Regions from separate parts of the Kosakonia oryzae genome, predicted to be linked through region 4. Evidence: predicted binding sites of a transcription regulator. Region 4 holds the regulator's gene; each other region holds the start of a gene.
What was found. The regulator sigma-54, encoded in region 4, starts transcription at its own class of promoters, with help from an activator protein. The targets are predictions, from matches to a motif close to GTTGGCACANNTTTCGCTNT.
Positions count from the first base shown of each region.

Region 1: hypA (hydrogenase maturation nickel metallochaperone HypA) is a predicted target of sigma-54. The motif match lies at 1,947-1,966, and genes of this name have one in related genera.
Region 2: norV (anaerobic nitric oxide reductase flavorubredoxin) is a predicted target of sigma-54. The motif match lies at 2,620-2,639, and genes of this name have one in related genera.
Region 3: glnK (P-II family nitrogen regulator) is a predicted target of sigma-54. The motif match lies at 1,932-1,951, and genes of this name have one in related genera.

Region 1 is NZ_CP014007.2:1,105,069-1,109,280, reverse strand. Features, by position in the region: gene hycC (formate hydrogenlyase subunit 3) at 1-626, opposite strand, end outside; gene AWR26_RS05355 (4Fe-4S dicluster domain-containing protein) at 623-1,231, opposite strand; gene hycA (formate hydrogenlyase regulator HycA) at 1,327-1,794, opposite strand; gene hypA (hydrogenase maturation nickel metallochaperone HypA) at 1,993-2,340, shown strand; gene hypB (hydrogenase nickel incorporation protein HypB) at 2,344-3,216, shown strand; gene AWR26_RS05335 (HypC/HybG/HupF family hydrogenase formation chaperone) at 3,207-3,479, shown strand; gene hypD (hydrogenase formation protein HypD) at 3,479-4,212, shown strand, end outside.
Region 2 is NZ_CP014007.2:1,134,257-1,138,468, reverse strand. Features, by position in the region: gene srlR (glucitol operon DNA-binding transcriptional repressor SrlR) at 1-29, shown strand, start outside; gene gutQ (arabinose-5-phosphate isomerase GutQ) at 22-987, shown strand; gene norR (nitric oxide reductase transcriptional regulator NorR) at 984-2,498, opposite strand; gene norV (anaerobic nitric oxide reductase flavorubredoxin) at 2,680-4,131, shown strand; gene norW (NADH:flavorubredoxin reductase NorW) at 4,128-4,212, shown strand, end outside.
Region 3 is NZ_CP014007.2:4,086,533-4,090,744, forward strand. Features, by position in the region: gene tesB (acyl-CoA thioesterase II) at 1-155, shown strand, start outside; gene amtB (ammonium transporter AmtB) at 221-1,507, opposite strand; gene glnK (P-II family nitrogen regulator) at 1,540-1,878, opposite strand; gene AWR26_RS19455 (SmdB family multidrug efflux ABC transporter permease/ATP-binding protein) at 2,135-3,913, opposite strand; gene AWR26_RS19460 (SmdA family multidrug ABC transporter permease/ATP-binding protein) at 3,906-4,212, opposite strand, start outside.
Region 4 is NZ_CP014007.2:536,401-540,612, forward strand. Features, by position in the region: gene rapZ (RNase adapter RapZ) at 1-661, opposite strand, end outside; gene ptsN (PTS IIA-like nitrogen regulatory protein PtsN) at 704-1,195, opposite strand; gene hpf (ribosome hibernation promoting factor) at 1,277-1,564, opposite strand; gene rpoN (RNA polymerase factor sigma-54) at 1,587-3,020, opposite strand; gene lptB (LPS export ABC transporter ATP-binding protein) at 3,069-3,794, opposite strand; gene lptA (lipopolysaccharide ABC transporter substrate-binding protein LptA) at 3,801-4,212, opposite strand, start outside.

The sequences.
Region 1 (4,212 bases), 570 kb from region 4:
GGAATAATCCCCGCCAGCAGACCAAAACCAATTACCCCCAGCAGCCAGACACCGCTGCTCAGCGGTTGTCCGCTAAGCTGAACAAAATCGAGCGTGTGATAACGCTGCCAGATAAACCAGCAGGCCAGCGCCAGCAGCACCGTGCCAAGACGCCCCATGGCGAACCACAATTTGCCAGAGGCGCTGCACCCGGTAAGAAACACCGCGCTCAGCGCCATGATTTCGCTCATCACGACCAGCTCGCCGAGATTCGCGGAACAGACGGCGCACAGCGCGGCGGCCAGCAGCAAATTGATCAACAACCCGTTGGCTTTCACCGCGTCATGGCGGTGCCAGTGGATGTTATAGAGGCTGATAAGCAGGCCGCAAAGGCCGAAAGTGATCACCCACACGGCACGCAGCGGCGTGACCAGTAACGGATACTGCAACAGCGTCAGGCTGCCAGAAACGGCATCGGCGCCCAGCAGCGACAATAACCCGGCAGCGGTCGCCATGGCACTGCCGATTGCGCCGCCAAGACCGGCCAGCCAGCCGCTGAGAATTTTCGCCCGCGTAAACAGGTACGCCAGCGCAGCAGCGCAGGTAAACACCGCCACCGCGCCGTTGAGCAACGAGAGAATCGTCATTTTGCACTCCGGTTAAGCTGGGTAAATAGCGACAAATCGCCGTAGTCCGTATTCAGGGTCTGCTCGCGTTTGCGACGGCTGGCGCGGGCGATATCGAGGTTATTGACCAGATGCAGCGCCTTGGTCGGGCACATCCGCACGCAGGCCGGGCCTTGATCATCGAAATGGCAAAGATCGCACTTCACGGCGATAGCCCGCACGCCGGGCACCCAGTCCAGCAGCGTGCTGACGCGCGCAGGTGCAGGCGGCGCGGCGGGCGCGAGCGGCGAGTTAACGTTGGCCGGAATATCCAGCGGACGGCTACCGGCAAATTCGATAGCGCCAAACGGGCAGGCAATCGCGCACAGTTTGCAGCTTACGCACAGGCTTTCATTTAACTGCACCGCGCCATCGACGCGATTAATGGCGTTTACCGGACAAACGCCCGCACAGGGCGCGTCTTCGCAGTGGTGGCACTGCTGCGGCGCGGATTCATGTTCATTACGCATCACACGCAGCCGCGGCATCGACTGCAAGCCATACGCGCGGTGCGTCTCCGCGCAGGCCGCCTCGCAGGTGTGGCAGCCGATACAGAGCGCCGGGTCGGCAATTACAAAACGGTTCACCAGCTAATCCTCAGGTGATTCACCCAGTCCGGGCGGTCATTTTTGACGAAATCAGTCGCACGACGTGTCACTTCGACACATCTCGACACCCAAACTCAGGCCAGCGCAGACGCGTGCGCGCTGCTGGCAAGAAGAGAGAGATTGATGGGGGTATCGTTTTCCATCGCCGCGTACAGGCTGTCGTAAACCGTGGCGATTTTTTCCAGATAGTGTTCCAGCACTTTTTCACGATCGTGGGTGCTGATAACGCCGTCCACTTTGCCGTCGCTGGTGAGCTGTGCCTTTGCTATCAAGCGTTTATCGCTGCCATCTTTATTGGCAATCGCATATTCGATGGTATGGCCATTAAAGCCGCCGGTCAGAGAGACGGTGACCGTGAAGTGACCGAACAGCTCAAAACTGAGCTGCTGCTCTGGCGCGCAACCTATGGCATGGTGCAGGCGCGCTTTTGACAGCGTGATCCCCTGAACCAGCGCGTTACAGTAACTGCGCCACTCCTCCTGCAGGAGATGGTGTCGCCCGGCAATGTAATCTGCCTTTTCGCTAATTTCCCAAATCGTCATGTCTGCTTACCTGATTAATTGAAACAACGGCGGTAAAGCATCATCCATGCCAACATTTAATTTGTTGATTATTAAAGGAATAAATAAAAATATTCGCTAATTTCGACGTGTCATCTCGACAGGTTCGACATCGTCACAGTGTCAACATCACTCATGGCACTCTTATTGCATTAACGCGGCAACTCATAAGGAGGGATTATGCATGAGATCACTTTGTGCCAGCGGGCGCTGGAAATTATTGAACAACAGGCCACCGCGAACGGTGCGCGTCGGGTTACCGGCGTCTGGTTAAAAGTGGGCGCATTTTCCTGTGTCGAAACCGAAGCTTTAACGTTTTGTTTTGATCTGGTGTGCCGTGGCAGCCTGGCTGAAGGTTGTACACTGCACATCGAACAACAGCAAGCGGAGTGCTGGTGCGAGTCTTGTCGGCAGTACGTCACGCTGCTCACCCAGCGTGTTCGCCGCTGCCCACAATGCCACAGCGACCAGTTGCAGATCGTTGCCGACGATGGAATGCAAATTCAGCGCCTGGAAATTGAGGAGTAAACAATGTGTACAACATGTGGTTGTCAGGACGGTAACCTTTATATCGAGGGTGACGAACATAACCCGCACTCTGCGTTTCGCAGCGCACCGTTCGCCCCTGCTGCGCGCCCTGCGCTAACTATAACCCGCGTCAATACCCGAGAGTTCACCCCCACCCAATCGGGTAACGGCGATTTGCATTACGGTCACGGCGAAGCCGGCACCCACGCGCCGGGCATGAGCCAGCGCCGGATGCTGGAAGTGGAGATCGACGTACTGGATAAAAATAACCAGATCGCCGCCCGCAACCGCGCCCGCTTTGCCGCCCGCCAGCAACTGGTGTTGAACCTGGTCTCCAGCCCTGGCTCCGGCAAAACGACTCTGCTCACCGAAACCCTGCAGCGCCTGAATGCGCGCGTCCCCTGCGCGGTGATCGAAGGGGATCAGCAAACCGTCAATGACGCCGCGCGTATTCGCGCCACCGGTACCCCGGCGATTCAGGTGAACACCGGCAAGGGTTGCCACCTGGATGCGCAGATGATTGCCGATGCTGCGCCGCGTCTACCGCTCGACGATCGCGGCATTCTGTTTATTGAAAACGTCGGCAACCTGGTATGCCCGGCGGGCTTCGATCTGGGCGAACGCCATAAAGTGGCGGTGCTGTCAGTGACCGAAGGGGAAGACAAGCCACTGAAATATCCACACATGTTCGCCGCCGCCTCACTGATGCTGCTGAATAAAGTGGATCTGCTGCCGTACCTCAATTTTGATGTCGAGCGCTGCATCGCCTACGCCCGTGAAGTGAACCCGCAGATTGAGATCCTGCTGGTTTCCGCCACCAAAGGCGACGGGATGGACGCCTGGCTCGACTGGCTGGAGACGCAACGATGTGCATAGGCGTACCGGGGCAAATTTGCGCCATTGATGGCCTGCAAGCCAAAGTGGACGTCTGCGGCATTCAGCGCGACGTGGATTTAACCCTGGTCGGCAGCCACGATGAACACGGCCAGCCGCGTCTCGGCCAGTGGGTGCTGGTGCACGTCGGTTTTGCCATGAGCGTGATTAACGAAGCGGAGGCGCTGGATACGCTGGCGGCGCTGCAAAACATGTTCGATGTCGAGCCGGATGTCGGCGCGCTGCTCTACGGCGAGGAGAAATAATGCGTTTTGTCGATGAATATCGCGCCCCGGAACAGGTGATGCAACTGATTGCCCATCTGCGCGAACGGGCCTCTCATCTTAGCTATACCGCCGCGCGTCCGCTGCGCATTATGGAAGTATGCGGCGGCCATACGCACGCCATCTTTAAATTCGGCCTCGATCAGCTGCTGCCGGAAAACATCGAGTTTATCCACGGGCCTGGCTGTCCGGTGTGCGTGTTACCAATGGGACGCATCGATACCTGCGTGGAGATCGCCAGCCATCCGGAAGTGATCTTCTGCACTTTCGGCGACGCCATTCGCGTGCCGGGGAAAAAGGGCTCGCTGTTACAGGCAAAAGCGCGCGGTGCCGATGTGCGCATCGTCTATTCACCGATGGATGCGCTGGCGCTGGCGGAAAAAAATCCGCAGCGCAAAGTGGTGTTCTTCGGCCTCGGTTTTGAAACCACCATGCCCGCTACGGCGATCACGCTTCAGCAGGCGAAAGCCCGCAACATCAATAACTTCTGGTTCTTCTGCCAGCATATTACGCTGATCCCAACGCTGCGCAGTCTGCTGGAACAGCCGGATAACGGCATCGACGCATTCCTTGCACCCGGCCATGTCAGCATGGTGATCGGTACCGACGCGTACACCTTTATTGCCGAAGAATTTCGCCGCCCGCTGGTGGTTGCCGGGTTTGAACCACTGGATCTGTTGCAGGGCGTGGTAATGCTGGTGGAACAGAAAATCGC
Region 2 (4,212 bases), 600 kb from region 4:
TGATCATTGCCGGAGAAGATCATGAGTGAGTCGTTAATTAATGCCGGGCGCCAGACCCTGCTACTGGAGCTTCAGGAAGCAAGCCGCCTGCCGGAGCGGCTCGGTGAGGCTTTCGTGCGTGCCGCCGAAACAGTGCTGAAGTGCGAAGGTAAAGTCATTGTTTCCGGCATCGGCAAATCGGGGCATATCGGCAAAAAGATCGCCGCCACCTTTGCCAGTACCGGCACTCCGGCCTTTTTCGTGCATCCGGCGGAAGCGCTGCACGGCGATCTGGGCATGATTGAAAGCCGCGATGTGATGCTGTTTATCTCCTACTCCGGTTCGGCAAAAGAGTTGGATCTGATCCTGCCGCGGCTGGCGGAGAAATCCGTCGCCCTGCTGGCGATGACCGGTAAACCGCGCTCGCCGTTGGCGCTCGCCGCCGACGCAGTACTGGATATCTCCGTTGAACGTGAAGCCTGCCCGATGCACCTTGCGCCGACCTCCAGTACCGTCACGACGCTGATGATGGGCGATGCGCTGGCGATGTCGGTGATGCAGGCGCGCGGCTTTGACGAAGAGGATTTTGCCCGCTCGCATCCGGCAGGCGCGCTCGGCGCGCGGCTGCTGAATAAAGTGCATCATCTGATGCGCAAAGAGGAGCAGATCCCGCAGGTGCAACTGACGACCAGCGTGATGGAGGCGATGCTGGAGCTAAGCCGCACCGGTTTAGGTCTGGTGGCCGTTTGCGATGCGCAGCGTCAGGTTAAAGGCGTCTTTACCGATGGCGATCTGCGCCGCTGGCTGGTGGCAGGCGGCGCGTTAACCACCGCCGTCAGCGAAGCGATGACGCGCGGCGGCATCACCCTGGACGCCAACAGCCGCGCAGTGGATGCCAAAGAGCGCCTGATGCAGCGTAAAATCGCCGCCGCGCCGGTGGTGGATGACGCGGGAATTCTGGTGGGTGCCATCAACCTGCAGGATTTCTATCAGGCCGGTATTCTTTAACGCTTCAGTCCCAGACGTTTCGCCAGCCGGTGCAGGTTGGCGACGTCCAGTTCCAGCGCCCGGGCGCAGGCCGCCCAGTTTCTCCCACACTCTTCCAGTGTTCTGGTAATCAGCGCCCGCTGGAAATCCTCGGTGGCATCACGCAGATTTTGTCCCGCCGGTAACGCCGAAGCGGTTTGTACCACCGGCGTCTGTTCATCGCTGAGGGCAAAATGTCGCGCCTCCAGTACCACATCGTCGCTGTTGCGCGTCCCGCGCGCCAGAATCACCGCGCGGTGAATGGCATGTTCCAGCTCGCGCACATTGCCCGGCCAGCCGTAGCTGAGTAAATGCGCACGCGCGCCGGGGCTGAGCGCCACCCGGCCAAGCCCCAGACGCAGACGGCACTGCTCGCAGAAGTAACCCGCCAGCAGCACCACATCGTCGCCCCGTTCACGCAGCGGCGGTACCGACAACGGAAACACGCTAAGACGATGATAGAGATCGGCGCGAAAACGGCCAGCCAGCACCTCTTCTCGCAGATCGCGGTTCGTCGCCGCCAGCACGCGCACATCCACGCGCAGGCTGCGATCGTCGCCGACACGTTGCAGATCGCCATACTGCAAGACCCGCAGCAGCTTGGCCTGCAATGAGAGGGACAATTCACCGATCTCATCAAGAAACAGCGTGCCATTATCTGCCATCTCAAACTTGCCGCTGCGATTGCTGATGGCTCCGGTAAAAGCCCCTTTCACGTGGCCGAACAGTTCACTCTCGGCCACACTTTCCGGCAGCGCTGCACAGTTGAGATAAACCAGCGGGCTGGCTGCCCGCGCGGAACCTTCATGAATCGCCTTAGCCACCAGCTCTTTCCCGGTGCCGGTTTCGCCGCTGATCAGCACGTTAAGATCGGACGCGGCAACAATATCGATCTCTTTTTTCAGCGCCACCATGCCCGGCGATAGCCCAATCATTTCGCTGCGCGCCACCGGCTCAAACGCAGCGGGCGCGCCGGGCAGTATATTCTGGCTCTCCAGCTGCTCAATCAGCAGCGCATTGTTCAACGCTCCTGCCGCCAGCGCCGCAATCAGCCGCAGCTCTTCGTCGCTGAAGGTGTCGAACTGATCCGGAGACATACCATCCAGCGTCAGCGCGCCAATCAGGTTCTGCCCGGCAAACAGCGGCAGCCCGACGCAAGCGTGCACTTTCAGGCTCTCCTGGCCGGGGATCAGCCCATCATAAGGATCGGGCAAACCGCTGTCGGCCGGAAAACGCACCACATCCCCCGCGCGGGCAATCGCTTCCAGCCTTGGGTGCCCTTCCAGCGTAAAACGCCTGCCGAGCACGTCCTGCGCCAGCCCGTCGATGGCCAGCGGAATAAACTGCCGCGCCTCGTAGCGCAGCAGCGCAGAGGCATCGCAGGCCAGCACCTGGCGCAGCGTGGTAATCAGCCGCTGGAAGCGATCCGCATGGCCGATACCGCTCTGCAATTCAATGGCGATTCCCGCCAGCACATTCAGTGAAAAACTCATGCTTACCTCACTGTCTTTTTGACAATGCATAGTGTCATATTGACTGTAAATATCATAGTCATAATGACAACTATCTTTTCAGTTAACCCATTAAAAAATATAGAAATCAATTAATTAAAAAGTTGGCACAGCCTTTGATATTAGCCATACATCGAACTGAAAAAAGTACAGGACATTTGATATGGCTATTCATGTAAAAAACAACATTCACTGGGTTGGGCAACGTGACTGGGAAGTGCGCGATTTTCACGGTACTGAATACAAAACGCTGAAAGGCAGCAGCTACAACAGCTATTTGATCCGCGAAGGCAAAAACGTGCTGATCGATACCGTCGATCACAAATTCAGCCGCGAGTTTGTGCAGAACCTGAGCGCAGAGATCGATCTGCAACGCATCGACTACATCGTGATTAACCATGCCGAAGAAGATCACGCCGGTGCGCTGACCGAGTTGATGTCGCACATCCCGCATACGCCGATCTACTGCACGGCGAATGCGATCGACTCGATCACCGGTCATCATCATCACCCGGAGTGGAACTTTAACGTGGTGAAAACCGGCGACACGCTGGATATCGGCAACGGCAAACAGTTGATCTTCGTTGAAACGCCGATGCTGCACTGGCCGGACAGCATGATGACCTACCTGACCGGCGACGCCGTACTGTTCAGCAATGACGCTTTCGGCCAGCACTACTGCGACGAACGCCTGTTTAATGATGAAGTGGATCAGGCGGAGCTGTTCGAACAGTGCCAGCGCTATTACGCGAATATTCTGACGCCGTTCAGCCGCCTGGTGACGCCGAAAATCACCGAGATCCTCGGCTTTAACCTGCCGGTAGATATGATTGCTACCTCGCACGGCGTGGTGTGGCGCGATAACCCAACGCAAATTGTCGAGCTGTACCTGAAATGGGCGGCCGATTATCAGGAGGATCGCATCACCCTTTTCTACGACACCATGTCCAACAACACCCGTATGATGGCCGACGCCATTGCGCAGGGTATTAACGAAGTTGACCCGCGCGTGGCGGTGAAAATCTTTAACGTCGCCCGCAGCGATAAAAACGACATCCTGACCAATGTGTTCCGCTCGAAAGGCGTGCTGGTTGGCACCTCGACCATGAATAACGTGATGATGCCGAAAATTGCCGGGCTGGTCGAAGAGATCACCGGCCTGCGTTTTCGCAACAAACGCGCCAGCGCGTTTGGCTCCCACGGCTGGAGCGGCGGCGCGGTAGACCGTCTCTCCACCCGCTTACAGGATGCCGGGTTTGAAATGTCCGTCAGCCTGAAAGCTAAATGGCGGCCGGATATCGACGCGCTGGAAGTGTGCCGCCAGCACGGGCGCGATATCGCTCGCCAGTGGGCACTCTCTCCTTTGCCGGAAGCGGTAAAAGCGGCCTCCACAACAGCTCAGGAAGCCTGCGCCTGTGCCGCAGCCGCCGCTGCGGAACTCGGCCCGCGCATGCAGTGCAGCGTCTGCCAGTGGATCTATGATCCCGTAAAAGGCGAGCCGCTGCAGGATGTTGCGCCAGGTACGCCGTGGAGTGAGGTTCCGGACAATTTCCTCTGCCCGGAATGTTCCTTAGGCAAAGAGGTGTTTGACGAACTGGCAACGGAGGCAAAATGAGCGCCGGTATTGTGATTATCGGATCGGGCTTCGCCGCCCGGTCGCTGGTGAAAAACATCCGAAAACTCGACGGCACCGTAC
Region 3 (4,212 bases), 1.9 Mb from region 4:
ATCGCCCATTCAATATGAATGAATGGCTGCTTTATAGCGTGGAAAGTACGTCAGCCTCCGGGGCACGCGGCTTTGTACGCGGTGAGTTCTATACGCAACAGGGCGTGCTGGTGGCGTCAACCGTGCAGGAAGGCGTGATGCGCAACCGCAACTAAGGCTCTACAAAAGGAAAAGCCTCCGTATGGAGGCTTTTTTATGCTCAGGAGATAACTCAATTCGATCAGGCGTTGTAGGCGTTTTCGCCGTGGCTGTTAACATCCAGACCTTCACGCTCTTGATCTTCCGGTACACGCAGGCCCACAGTCATGTCAGCCAGTTTGTAGCCGATAAAGGCCACGACGCCGGACCACACGATGGTGAGTGCGATACTTTCCAGCTGAACCAGGAGCTGCTGCCCCATCGTCACGCCTTGTGCGTAACCTACGCCGCCCAGGGACGTTGCGGCAAAGATGCCAGTCAGGATACAGCCGACGATACCGCACACGCCGTGCACACCAAACACGTCACACGGATCGTCAACACGCAGCATACGTTTCAGTGCAGTAACGCCCCACAGACCTGCCAGACCTGAAACCAGGCCCACAATCAGCGCGCCGCCGACACCGACATAACCACACGCCGGAGTAATACCTACCAGGCCTGCAATCGCGCCGGAACATGCACCCAGCAGAGACGGTTTGCCACGCAGCGCCCACTCACCGAACACCCACGCCAGGATTGCACCAGCAGTAGCCACAACGGTATTTACGAAAGCCAGCCCGGCGATTTCGTTGGCCGCGCTTGCGGAACCCGCGTTAAAGCCGAACCAACCAACATAGAGGATAGCGGTGCCGGTAAAGACCATCGGCAGGTTATGCGGTTTGAACGCTTCTTTGCCAAAGCCCACACGTTTACCAATCAGGTAAGCACCCACCAGGCCTGCAACAGCGGCGTTGATATGCACCACCGTACCGCCCGCGAAGTCCAGCGCGCCATGCGCTGCCAGCAGACCGCCGCCCCATACCATGTGCGCAATCGGCACATAAGAGAGCGTCAGCCATACCACCACGAAAATCAGTACCGCAGAGAAGCGAATACGTTCAGCCAGCGCACCCACAATCAGGCCGACGGTGATACAGGCGAAAGAGCCCTGGAAAGCAACGTGGATATACTGATAGATGCTGCCCATGACCGCCGTCAGTTCGATATTCTTCAGCATTACCCAGTTGAAGCTGCCGAAGAAGCTGTTGCCCTCGCCAAAAGCCAGAGAGTAGCCGTAAACCACCCACAGAACGCACACCAGCGCGAAGGTGACAGCCACCTGCGTCAGCATAGAGAGCACGTTTTTCCCGCGGATCAAGCCGCCGTAAAACAGCGCGATGCCCGGGATGCTCATAAACAGCACCAGTGCGGTAGAAATCATCATAAAGCCGTTGTCTGCTTTATCTGCTACAGCGGGAGCCGCCATCGCCAGACCTGGCAGCAATGCCAGTGAAGCAAGACCTGTTTTTAATGTTGTGTTTTTCATTGTTCCAATCCCTATCACTGTGTGGCCAGCTATTACAGTGCCGCTTCGTCGGCTTCGCCGGTACGAATACGAATGACGCGTTGCAACTCAGCAACGAAAATTTTACCGTCGCCAATTTTTCCGGTGTAGGCCGCTTTGCTGATCACATCGATGACTTCATCGAGTTGATCATCAGCAATCGCCACATCAATTTTCACTTTAGGCAGGAAATTGACGCTATATTCCGCACCGCGGTACAGCTCGGCATGACCTTTCTGACGCCCGAAACCTTTAACTTCAGTCACGGTCAGCCCTTGAATACCAATAGAAGACAGTGCTTCACGAACGTCTTCGAGTTTGAATGGTTTAATCACCACGGTAACCAGCTTCATAGATCCCCCTCCAGTCGAAATTCGATAATGGCCGCAGCTAACACACGACAGATATTGCAAGCGGTGTGCCAACAATGAAAACGAGGAGAATTTCAGATTGTTAGTGCAGACAGGCCGGGAAAAGCGGAAGGGGGAAAATGCAGGCTCGCGATTCGGCCTGGTGCCAGAAAAGAAAAACGCACCATAACAGTGCATGGTGCGTTACTTTTTTGCACCAACAGAGGATCCTGTCAGTAGCATGCCTAATTTTGGTGCATCAGGCGATAAGCGACTCTTCTCGCGCGCTGGCCGCCAGTTCTTCCCCGGCCAGTTGCAGTTGGTACATCTGCCAGTAGCGCCCTTTCGCGGCCAACAATTGCTGGTGCGTCCCGCGCTCCACCGCCTGCCCGCGATGTAACACAAGAATAGTTTCGGCCTCAACAATGGTCGATAAACGGTGGGCGATCACCACCAGCGTGGTCTGTTTACGCACCGCCGCCAGCGCATGCTGGATTGCCTGCTCGGTACCGGAGTCGATATTTGCCGTTGCCTCATCGAGGATCAGGATCCGTGGCGTATCGACCAGCACGCGCGCCAGCGCCAGCAGTTGTTTTTGCCCAACCGAGAGATTATTCCCCTGCTCGCCGAGCCGGGTATGAATACCCGCACTCATACCGCGCGCCAGTTCCGCCAGTTGTACCGTCTCCAGCGCCTGCCATACCTGCGCTTCGCTGATATCACGCCCCAACGTCACGTTGGCGAAAAAGCTGTCCGCCAGCACCACCGGATCCTGTTGCACCATCGCCACGCCTTTGCGCAGCGCCGTATGGCTGAGCGCAGAGAGCGGCCTTCCGTCGAGGCGGATCTCACCCTGCGTGAGCGGGTAGTAACCCATCAACAGGCTGGCAAGCGTACTTTTCCCGCTGCCGGTATGCCCCACTAAGGCGACAAAGCTGCGCGGCTCAACCGATAGCGAAATATCCTGCAGCACCAGTTGATCGTCGCGGTAGGCAAACGAAACATTCTCAATATCAATGGCGCCACTGTGTAGCGGCGTATCATCGTCACCATAAGACTGGCGCGGCCGATCCATCAGTTCGAACACACGCTCGCCCGCGACAACCGCCTGCTGCAACATCGATTGCTGCGTCGTCAGCTCAATCAACGGTTCATTCAGACGGCCAAGATAGCTGATAAACGCATACAGTACGCCGACCTCCACTGTTCCCACGGAGGAGAAACCAAACAGCATCAGCAGCCCGCACAGCACCAGCGCAGAAAAAAGACTCAGCAGCGGGCGCAGCAGAAAGCCATCCAGCCGCAGAGTTTGCATGCGCGCAAGATAGTGGGAACGGCTGGCATCGCCCATACGTTCACCAAAGCGCGCCTGCTGGCGGAACTGCTGAATCACGCCCATGCCGTTAATGATTTCGTTAAAGCCATCGTTAATGTCTGCAAGGTAGGCACGCATCCGGCGCACAATCGGCGTGCTATAGCGCTGATAGATCAACATGACGATCAGCACCGCCGGGAAAATCGCCATCGCCACCAGCGCCATCCGCCAGTCCAGGCTGAACATAGCGACCAGCATCGCGCCAATCAACGCGGCGCTGCGCAGCACCGTCGCGACCACCGTGACATAAAGATCGCGGATCACTTCGGTGTCGTTGGTCACGCGGGAGATAATCTGCCCGACCGGCTGGGTATCAAATTCGCTCAATGGCTGGCGCAGCGCGGCATCCATCACATCGGTACGCAGTTGCTGTACCACGCCGACCGCCGCCTGGTTAAACAGCAGCGACTGACTGTAGTGCAGCAGCGCCGCCAGCAGTTGCAGGCCGACATAAACCGCCGCCAGCCCGGAGACCAGCGCAAGCGGCAGGTAACTTTTCGCCACCATATTATCGATAAAGTAGCTGATCAGAGCCGGGCCGGAGACTTCCGCAATCGCCGCAACCCACAGCATCAACACCGCTTTGATTAACGATTTGCGCCACGGTTTGCCATACACCAGCAGGCGTTTCAGCGTCGGCCATTGTCGTGCGAGATTACGCATCGGCGGCCTCCTGCGGTACGTCATTCAACGCAGCTTCCAGTTGCTGGTAGCGATACATATCGCGATACCAGCCCGGCTGGCGCGCAAGCTGCTCATGCTGACCGCGCTGGGCTATATGTCCATGCTGCATGACTAAAATCTCGCTGGCTTCCGTTAGCGCCGACAGGCGATGCGCACTGATAATGACTGTGCGCCCTTCGCCCCACTGGCGCAGGTTATGCAAAATTTGATGTTCGGTGCGACCGTCAACGGCCGATAGCGCATCATCCAGGATCAGGATCTCGGCATTGAGCAGCAGT
Region 4 (4,212 bases):
GGTAAATAAAATTGTGCACTTCGGTATGCCGGTCAAGGAACGCCGCGACAGGTTTGTCGAGACCGGTCATCGGGCGCAGTTTCGGATCCCAGTGCGGGTTGGGCAGAAAGCGAACGTCAAAGACGTAATCGGCATCGATAGGAATGCCGTGCTTAAAGCCGAACGACTCAAAGACCATGGTCAGTTCGCGCTCGCGCTTGCCGAGCAGGCGGGTGCGCAGCATTTCGGCCAGCTCATGAACCGACATTTCGGAGGTATCGACAATCAGATCCGCGCGGGAACGCAGTGGCTCCAGCAGGTTGCTCTCTTCATCAATAGCGCTTTCCAGCGATAAATTCTTGCTGGAGAGCGGATGTAAGCGGCGCGTATCGCTGTAGCGCCGAATCAGCGTGTTACGGTCAGCATCAAGGAACAGCAATTGCGGCGAGAACGCATCAGGCAGACTGCTCATTGCCTGTTCAAAAATTTCCGGAGATTCCGGCATATTACGCACATCAATACTGACGGCGGCAGAGGTCTGACGATCGGCGAGTGTCTGTGCCAGTTGAGGCAGCAGCACGACCGGCAGGTTATCGACACAATAGAAACCCATGTCTTCCAGAGCGCGCAGGGCCACGGATTTGCCTGAACCCGAACGACCACTTACGATCATCAGGACCATGAACCGTTTCTCCCCACAACGACAAAAAAGGTGTTCTTCCCATTACGCATCGTCGCTTTCGCCTTCTGTCTGCGTGATTATTTGATACAGCTCTTCATCGTTCTGCGCACTGCGCAGGCGACGGCAAATGGTTTTATCCGCCAGCCGTTTGGCCACCAGCGAGAGCGTATGCAGATGCGTTTTGGTTTGATCGGCCGGCACCAGCAGTGCAAACAGCAGATCGACAGGCTGATTATCGATAGCGTCGAAGGCGATGGGCGTTTCGAGCTGTACAAAAACACCAACGGCGCGCAGCGTATCCTCTTCCAGCTTACCGTGGGGGATGGCAATACCGTTACCAATACCGGTACTGCCCATTTTCTCACGCGTAAGAATGGCTTCGAAAACGACCTGTGGCGGCAGGCCGAGCTGTTTTGCCGCCAGTTCACTGATGATTTCCAGAGCTCGTTTTTTGCTCTGGCAGTGAACGCCGCTACGTGTACATTCCTGGTTAAGGACATTGCTCAATTGAAGAGCGGAATCGTTATTCATCATAATTTCACCTAAGCGCCGTCAGAGCTAAGCACCCTACCGGGTTGCGGTAGGGTGCAACGCGCCAAACGAACGCCCGGACAATTAGTGTTGTTTCAGTTTATCTTTATGTTTCGTTAGCTGTCGCGACAGTTTATCAATCAAACCATCGATGGCAGCGTACATATCCTGTCCTTCCGCGCTGGCATGCAACTCGCCTCCATTGACATGCAAGGTTGCATCCGAGGTATGGATCACTTTCTCCACTTTCAACACAATATAGACCTGATTAATCCTTTCGAAATACTGCTCAAGCTTGGCAAATTTGTTGTTCACAAATTCACGTAAAGCATCAGTGATCTCGACGTTTTGTCCTGTGATGTTAAGCTGCATAGTGTCTTCCTTATCGGTTGGGTCACACCAGCTGTTTACGCTGGTTAGACGGCGGAATGGATAAAGACTCTCGATACTTCGCAACGGTACGCCGCGCTACCATAATTCCTTGATCGGAAAGCAGCGTTGTCAGCTTACTGTCGCTCAGTGGTTTTGCAGGGTTTTCTGCGGCGATTAATTTCTTAACCAGCGCGCGAATGGCTGTCGACGAGGCTTCGCCGCCGCCTTCCGTATTCACATGGCTGGAGAAGAAATACTTCAATTCAAAAATGCCGCGAGGACTGTGCAGGTACTTCTGCGTTGTCACACGGGAAATCGTGGACTCGTGCATTTCGACGGCCTGGGCGATATCCGCCAACACCATCGGTTTCATAAACTCTTCGCCCTGTTCAAAGAATGCCTGCTGCTGCTCGACGATGCAGCGGCTGACGCGCAATAGCGTGTCGTTACGGCTTTCAAGGCTTTTGATCAGCCACTTCGCTTCCTGCAAATTACTGCGGATAAACTGGGTGTCGGCGTCATTGCGTGCGCCGCCGCCCATTGAAGCGTAGTGCTGGTTGATTTGCAGACGCGGAATGCTGTCGGAGTTCAGTTCTACCGTCCAGCGCCCGTTATGCTTACGCACCAGCACATCCGGGATGACATATTCTGGTTCGCCGGTCTGAATCGACTGGCCGGGGCGCGGATCCAGCGACTGGATCAGATTGACCGCTTCTTTCAGCACGTCTTCTTTAAGACGCGTGACGCGCATAAGAGAGCGGAAATCGTGGTTAGCGAGCAGATCGAGGTGATCGCTGATGATCAGGCGAGCCTCTTCGCACCAGGGCGTATCTTTCGCAAACTGAGAAAGTTGGATCAACAGGCAATCGCGCAGATCGCGCGCAGCGACGCCAACCGGATCGAAACGCTGAACGCGCTTTAACACCGCTTCAACTTCATCGAGACCGATCTCTTCATCACCCATGCTTTCCAGCACATCCTCAAGCGACACAGTAAGATAGCCGGTCTCATCGACAGCATCGACAATAGAGGTTGCGATTGCGCGGTCGGTATCGGAAAACGGCGTTAACTCCACCTGCCACATCAGGTAATCTTGAAGAGATTGTGTCGTTTCCCCCTGATAAATCGGCAGTTCGTCATCGATATAATCGTGGCTGCTGCCGGAAGGCGTTCCGGCGGTATAAATCTCATCCCAACTGGCGTCCAGCGGCAGCTCTTCAGGCATCTCTTTCTGTTCGAGCGCGTCTACGGTATCCAGGCCTTCATTTTCCTGGGTTTGTTGGCTATCCACTTCTTCATGAAGATCGGCTTGTTCCAGCAATGGGTTACTCTCCAGCGCTTGCTGAAGTTCCTGCTGAAGTTCTAACGTAGACAGCTGCAACAGACGGATAGCCTGTTGCAGTTGCGGCGTCATAGCTAGCTGTTGGCTAAGCCTTAATTGCAAACCTTGCTTCATATTCAGAGCAGCACTCTCCGACAAAATACCTCAATAAACTCTACCCTATCAGAGTCTGAAGTCTTCCCCAAGATATACGCGCTTAACGTGTTCGTCTTCAAGGATTTGCTGCGGTGTACCATGAGCAATTAAATGCCCCTGGCTGACGATATAAGCACGTTCACACACCGCCAGCGTTTCGCGAACATTGTGGTCAGTAATTAACACACCTAACCCACTGTCACGTAAGTGTTCAATGATGCGTTTGATGTCGATAACCGAGATGGGATCGACGCCCGCAAAGGGTTCATCCAGCAAGATAAATTTAGGATTTGCCGCCAGTGCGCGCGCAATTTCAACGCGGCGACGTTCACCACCCGAAAGGGACTGTCCCATATTGTCGCGCAGATGCTCAATATGGAACTCTTCCATCAATTCATTAGCGCGATCCTCGCGCTGTTCGGACGTCAGATCGTCACGGATCTGAAGCACTGCCATCAGGTTGTCATACACGCTCAGACGACGAAAAATAGACGCTTCCTGCGGTAAATAACCGATGCCGCGACGCGCGCGCGCATGCAGCGGCAGCAAGCTGATATCGTCATCATCAATAATGATATTGCCCGCGTCACGCGGAACAATCCCGACCACCATATAGAAGGTGGTCGTTTTCCCTGCGCCGTTAGGGCCAAGCAGCCCAACAATTTCGCCAGAATTAACGGTCAGGCTGACGTCTTCAACCACGCGGCGGCCCTTATAGGCCTTCGCGAGATTCTTTGCAGTTAATGTTGCCATAACGAATTAGTTACTCTTCTTAGGAGCCGGGGTTGGGGTGTTGCCCTTGTCCTGCAACTGCGACGGCACCAATACGGTGGTGACGCGTTTACCTTTGTCGCTGAACGCCTGCATTTTCTGCTCTTTCACCAGGTAGGTGATCTTGTCGCCAGTGATGTTGCTGTCCAACTGCTCGAGATAGGCTTTACCGGTCAGCACGACAAAATCTTTTTCCAGCTCATAGTGCATCTGTGAAGCGTGGCCTTTCACCGGTTTGCCGTTGTCCTGCATCTGATAAAACGTGGCTGGGTTGCCATAACCATCAATGATCTCTTTGCCTTGCTGGCCGCCCGGGCGCGTTACTACCACTTTATCGGCGTTGATTTTAATGGTCCCCTGCGTCACCACGACATTACCGGTGAAGGTGACAATATTGCCC